DNA from 2 places in the Ochrobactrum sp. AP1BH01-1 genome. Region 2 is predicted to be linked to the other one. Evidence: riboswitches for the same ligand, from Rfam matches in the RefSeq annotation. Region 2 holds a riboswitch; the other holds the start of a gene.
The links. Region 2 has a riboswitch for cobalamin ahead of J9800_RS03310 (ABC transporter substrate-binding protein). Riboswitches for the same ligand answer to the same signal wherever they lie in the genome.

Region 1 (3,208 bases), on a different contig from region 2:
CACGTTCCTCACCATTCCCGTTGCGCACCCGTTTTGGGCAAAGGAAGGAGAAGAAGCTTTTCGGGATATGACGGTGGCGCTGGAGCACATATCGCTGATCGGTGGCCTGGCTGTCGTCGCCATTCTATCGCGCAAGGTTTAAACCACTGGACGCACGGATTGCCCTGCCTGTACCTTGCCTGTCGTCTTAACGATAGGCAGGGAGGGCCGCGCATGGATGTGACGATCATAACGGGAGCATCGGATGGTATCGGCGCGGAAACCGCGCGGCAGATCGCCCGGCGCGACCGCGCCAATGCTGCTCTTGTGCTTGCTGCTCGCAATATCGACAAGCTGGAGAGGCTTGCCGCCGAATTGCGGCAACTGGGCAGCTCGGCCCTTGTGATACCCACCGACGTTAAGGATCGCGCTGCCTGCATCGCCCTGATCGACAAGGCGGTTTCCGCCTATGGCCGCATTGACACGCTGATCGTGAATGCCGGCATGTCGGCGCATGCCAATTTTGCCGAGATCAAGCCGGATGATCTCGATTGGATGCATGATTTGATGGAATTGAACTACTGGGGCAGCGTCTGGCCTATCCATGCCGCACTTCCATATCTTGCTGCAAGCAAGGGGCGGATCGTAGCTGTCTCATCCGTTGCCGGATTGATCGGCGTGCCGGGTCGCACTGCCTATAGCGGAACCAAGTTCGCTCTTTCCGGGTTTTGTGAAGCACTTCGCGCGGAACTGGAACCGAGCGGCATATCGGTAACGATCGTCTATCCGGGTGTCGTCAAAACGGACATTCGCAAAGTTGGCTACAGCGCAAGCGGTGCCGCTTTGGGAACGAGCGGCGTGCTTGAGGACGACATGATGCCGGTCGAGGAAGCCGTGCGGCTGATGCTAGCGGGCGTTCAGGCGCGCAAACGCGAAGTGTTGATGACTCGGCAGATGCGGTCGGGGCGCTGGTTGAAGCTTATAGCGCCCGCTCTGGTGGACCGCATGGCGCTCAAGGCTATCAAGCCCGAGTTCAGGCCGAAACCGATCAACCCCGCAAAATAGACAGCGATAATTCTGCCATTCGTAGGGTTGCCGGAATGGTCCGCTAGTTTTTACGCCTTGTTTCTGACTATCTATTGACGAGTTTTTAACTTTAGCTACTATATATAGTGTTCTAGGTTCTTTCGATTCGTCGGATCGAAAGCTAAGACGGGAATCCGGTGGGTTTCATCCATGATGGATGCAGCAAAGCCGGAGCTGCCCCCGCAACTGTAAGCGGAGAGTTCTGTCCATCACGTCACTGGCTTTGGCTGGGAAGGCGGACAGGACGTTGATCCGTGAGCCAGGAGACCTGCCTTGAACGAGTACGTCCACGGGCGGGGTGTCCGGTTGGCGCGCAATCTTATATGGCAAGCTTTGCCTTGCCGGTTGCTGCCCCGAACTTCCCGCTTTGTTTTTACGCATTATCCTAAGCAAAGCCGCTTCGTACTTTTGCTGGGATGTAGCTTCGGGGTGAAGTCCATGTTCAGTTTATTCAGTTTCAGTTCGGGTCCTCCTTTCGAGTTATAGTTTATGCGATCCGGCTGCTTATTCGCGGCTGGCCGATCCCCTGTTCCATCTCCTTTGACGCGCATTTTGCGATGCGCGAACGGTTTTTTGCGTCCTCCCAACCAGCGAGAAAAAAATGAACGTCACCGTTTACAGCAAGCCCGCCTGCGTCCAGTGCACGGCTACCACACGCGCCCTTGATCGCCAGGGCATCGAATATGAGATCATCGATATTTCCGCGGATGCCGATGCTTTCCATCTCGTTCAGGGCATGGGCTACCGCCAGGTGCCGGTGGTTGTGGCGGGAGAATCCCATTGGGCGGGTTTCCGGCCCGATATGATCAGCACCCTCGCCTGAGGGCCGCGGTTTCATGAGCCTGATCGTCTATTTCTCCAGCCGGTCGGAGAATACGCACCGGTTTGTTGAACGGCTTGGAATGCGGTCGAACCGCATTCCGATGGACGGTTCGGGCGGGTTGCAGGTGCGCGAGCCATTTGTGCTCGTCACGCCCACTTATGGCGGAGGCGGTTCCAAGGGCGCTGTCCCCAAGCCTGTGATCCGCTTCCTCAACGACGAGAGCAACCGCTCTTTCATCCGCGGCGTCATCGCCGCGGGAAACAGCAATTTCGGCGAGGCTTTCTGTATCGCCGGCAACATTATCTCCGCCAAATGTCAGGTTCCCTATCTCTACCGCTTCGAGCTTCTGGGGACCGATCAGGACATAGGCAATGTCAAAAACGGGATGGAACGATTTTGGACACGGCAGACACGACCCTGATCCGGGAGCGCGAAGCACGGCCAGTGCCGCAGCAGGATGCGGCTCCAGTGGCAATTTCCAGCAGCAAACCGCCAAAATCCTCGGACGGGCTGGATTATCATGCGCTCAATGCAATGCTGAACCTTTACGATGACGAGGGCAGAATCCAGCTTGACCGCGACCGGCAAGCCGCACGGCAATACTTTCTCCAGCACGTGAACCAGAACACGGTCTTTTTCCATAACCTGCGGGAAAAGCTCGATTATCTGGTAAACGAAGGCTATTATGAGCAGGAAGTGCTGGATCAGTATTCCTTCAACTTCGTGCGCGATCTTTTCGAAGAATCCTATGCAAAGAAATTCCGGTTTCCGACCTTTCTCGGCGCGTTCAAATATTACACCAGCTATACGCTGAAAACATTCGACGGAAAGCGCTATCTGGAGCGTTATGAAGACCGCGTCTGCATGGTGGCGCTGGCGCTGGGGCGCGGCAATGAACAACTCGCCCGCGATGTGATGGAAGAGATTATTTCGGGCCGTTACCAGCCTGCGACGCCGACTTTCCTCAATGCAGGCAAGAAGCAGCGCGGCGAGCTCGTATCCTGTTTTCTGCTGCGGATAGAGGACAATATGGAGTCGATCGGGCGCTCCATCAATTCAGCTTTGCAATTATCGAAGCGGGGAGGTGGCGTCGCCTTGAGCCTCACCAATATCCGCGAGGCGGGCGCGCCCATCAAGCAGATACAGAACCAGTCATCGGGCATCATTCCGGTGATGAAGCTTCTGGAGGATTCCTTTTCCTACGCCAATCAGTTGGGCGCACGGCAGGGTGCGGGCGCGGTTTATCTGCACGCGCATCACCCGGACATCATGCGTTTTCTTGATACCAAGCGCGAAAATGCCGACGAGAAAATCCGCATC
Region 2 (3,208 bases):
ACCGACGGAGCCCACGATGGAAACCATCACAGCCGTCATCATGGCGCTGACACCAATCAGCACGGCATAGACGCGACGCACCGGTATGCCGAGCGAAGCAGCGGATTCCGTTCCGAAGGTAAAAGCGTCGAGGGCGCGCGCATGCCACAGGCAAACGACAAGACCGACGAGGCACGCTGGCAGCGCAAGCGCCGCGTCGGGCCAGCGCACGCCGGAAAGGTTGCCCAGGAGCCAGAACATGATACCGCGGGCCTGTTCCGCATTTGCAGCCTTGGTGACGATGAATGACGTCAGCGCATTGAAAAGCTGCGAACCGGCAATACCGGCAAGGATGATCGCGCTGCTGCCTCGCCCTGCCCTCAGCGCCAGCAGTGACACAAGGCAGAAAGCGACGATGGCGCCGATGAACGCGCCCAGCGAAAGCGTCAGCACGCCAGCGCCGATGCCGAGAATGGCCACACCGACAGCCCCCGTCGAAGCACCTGCGGAAATGCCCAGAATATACGGATCGGCCAGCGAATTGCGCAGCAGCGACTGCAGGATAACGCCGGATATTGCCAGCGACGCGCCGCAACATGCGGCAATGACGGCGCGGCTCAGGCGATAGCTCCACACGATCCCCTCATCAATGGGTTCGAGCGGGTATCCGGCGTTCCAAATCCGGTTGGCTACAGTCTTCGCCACCACGTCGAGCGGTATCGCCGTTTCACCTATCGCGGCCCCAAGCCAAAGGGCGAGAAGAAGCAGGGCAAGCGAAAGGGTCAGGAAAAGCGCGCCGGAGCGTGTTTTTCTCTTCTGGCGGAAGCCTGTTATCGCTACCCGCACCGTCACTTGTTCAGGTCCGAGGCGGCAATATCGGCGGCAAGCGTTTCGATGCCTTCGACTACGCGAAGCGAAGTGCTCATCGACTGTGCATCCATGTCGAAGACATGCCTGTCCTTCACCGCAGGCATCAGCTTCGTGACAGCATCATTGTCAAGAAACTGGTGCTTGACGGCAATGTCGTCAGCCGGATAACGGCGGCGATCCAGCTTTGCGGCAACGATCATCGACGGGTTCGACTTCGCAATCGTTTCCCAGCCGACCGTCGGCCATTCTTCTTCGCTGTCGATGACATTCTTGATGCCGAGGGCCGAAAGAATATAGGCTGGCGCACCGAACTTGCCCGCCACATAAGGATCGGCGTCGACCTGTGCACTGGAGAACCAGACGACGGCGGAAAGATTTTCGTCCCTGGATGCAATTTTCTCTCGGGCCGCGATCTCGCGGGCTTTCAGGTCAGCGACAAGCTTTTCGCCACGGTCCTGCACATTGAAGATTTCAGCCAGTTCAGTGATTTCCCGATAGACAATGTCCATTGTAAACGCCGCAGTGCGAACGCCATCGCCACCGCCGGAATTGTCCTTGCCGACGCAATCGGAGGGCGACGTGTAGGCCGGAATGCCAAGCTCCTCGAACTGTTCCGGCTTCGCCACAATACCCGTCGGGCCGACATGCCACTGGAAATCCGCCGTCACGATATCCGGCTTTTCGGCCAGAATGCTTTCAAAGCTCGGATCGTTGTCAGCAAGCCGCTTTACCTTGGCGTTCACGTCTTCAAATCCTTTGAGAACGGGACCGAACCACACCGCTGTGCCGACGACCTTGTCACCCAATCCAAGGCTGTAGAGAATTTCTGCGCTGCTCTGGCCGACAGCAACCGCGCGGGCGGGTGCGCGCTTGAACGTCACCTCGCGACCGCAATTCTTCAATGTCAGCGGATATTGCGTTTCCGCTGCCTGTGCAGCCGGACCGCCTGCAAGGAATACGAGCGCGCAGAAGGAGGCACGAAACGGCATTTTGCCGAAAATCTTCATAGGAATCCCCGAAAATGATAAGAGAAACGAGCCCTGTCAGGCGACGGACAAAATCCGGCACGAAAGACGGACAGGCATATCCGGGGGCATGTCGAAATCATGCGATGACGATGGGAGAAAGCGTCCTGCGACGCGAAAAACTGTCATAACCGGCTCCTGCTCCGGGCATCCCCGCCCGTGACAATGGACAACACTAGACGGCAGGTCTCCTGGCTCGCGAATATCTGCTGTCCATCTGCCTTCCCGCGCTTCTTCGGCGCAGTGGCATGACGCTTTGAACGTCACGAGGATGAACGGCAATCCGCTTACAGTTGCGGGGGCAGCCACGGTCTTGGCCCCTTTTCGGGTCGTCCTCACCGTGTTCCCTATTAATCCCCTTCGCTCTCGGTCGGGGAACCGTCGTTATACTATTACGTCGCCGCATCGCCGCAGTCAAGCGCATCTGGGGCGCTGTTTCGGCTTGGAAATTCAGGCGATTCGAAATCGCGTCACCTAAATTGCGGCCAAACTATTGTCGCATATGCTGGCCTATTGAATTTGTTTTTGGCAATATCCATGTAGACAACTCCCGCTAGAGGAGCGGGACTTGGGGAGGGCCGCCGCAGGGCGGCAATACATTCCGTTGGGAGGACATATGCGTAGATTTATTCTGGCCCTGACGTCGGTAGCGGCGTTGGCTATGGCAGGCTCTGCTTCGGCAGAAGACTACAAGGTGCTTGCACCCGCGGCTCCAGGCGGCGGCTGGGACCAGACGGCGCGCACGATGCAGAGCGTGCTTCAGGACGAAAAGATTTCCGGCAGTGTACAGGTCATCAACGTTCCGGGTGCAGGCGGCACCATCGGTCTCGCGCAGTTCGTGAACCAGAACAAGGGCGATCCGAGCCAGCTCATCGTCGGCGGCTATGTCATGGTCGGCGCGATCCTGACCAACAAATCGCCAGTTACGCTTGATGAGATCACGCCGATTGCACGCCTTACCGGCGAGTATGAAGCCATCGTCGTTCCGGCTTCTTCCGACATTCAGAACCTTGGCGACCTTGCAGCAAAGCTGAAAGCTGATCCAGGCTCCGTTTCCTGGGGCGGCGGCTCCGCTGGCGGCACCGATCACATCACCGCAGGCCTTTTTGCCAAGGCGGCAGGCGTCGATCCGACCAAGGTCAATTACATTGCCTTCTCCGGCGGCGGCGAAGCCCTTGCGGCCATTCTCGGCAATCAGGTGACTGTCGGCATTTCCGGCTATGGCGAATTTGAACCCCAGATCAAGGCCGGCACGCTGCGCATCATCGGCATTTCGAGCGACGAGCGCGTGGAAGGCATCGACGCCCCCACCTTCAAGGAAGGCGGCGTGGACG

Region 1: linked by a shared signal. The riboswitch ahead of nrdH (glutaredoxin-like protein NrdH) and the one ahead of J9800_RS03310 (ABC transporter substrate-binding protein) in region 2 are both predicted to bind cobalamin.

The regions. Positions count from the first base shown of each region.
Region 1 is NZ_JAGPOU010000004.1:160,872-164,079, reverse strand. It holds gene J9800_RS15700 (DoxX family protein) at 1-142, shown strand, start outside; gene J9800_RS15695 (SDR family oxidoreductase) at 214-1,044, shown strand; cobalamin riboswitch at 1,142-1,355, shown strand; gene nrdH (glutaredoxin-like protein NrdH) at 1,667-1,888, shown strand; gene nrdI (class Ib ribonucleoside-diphosphate reductase assembly flavoprotein NrdI) at 1,902-2,309, shown strand; gene nrdE (class 1b ribonucleoside-diphosphate reductase subunit alpha) at 2,285-3,208, shown strand, end outside.
Region 2 is NZ_JAGPOU010000001.1:733,538-736,745, forward strand. It holds gene J9800_RS03305 (FecCD family ABC transporter permease) at 1-831, opposite strand, end outside; gene J9800_RS03310 (ABC transporter substrate-binding protein) at 828-1,856, opposite strand; cobalamin riboswitch at 2,039-2,272, opposite strand; gene J9800_RS03315 (Bug family tripartite tricarboxylate transporter substrate binding protein) at 2,491-3,208, shown strand, end outside.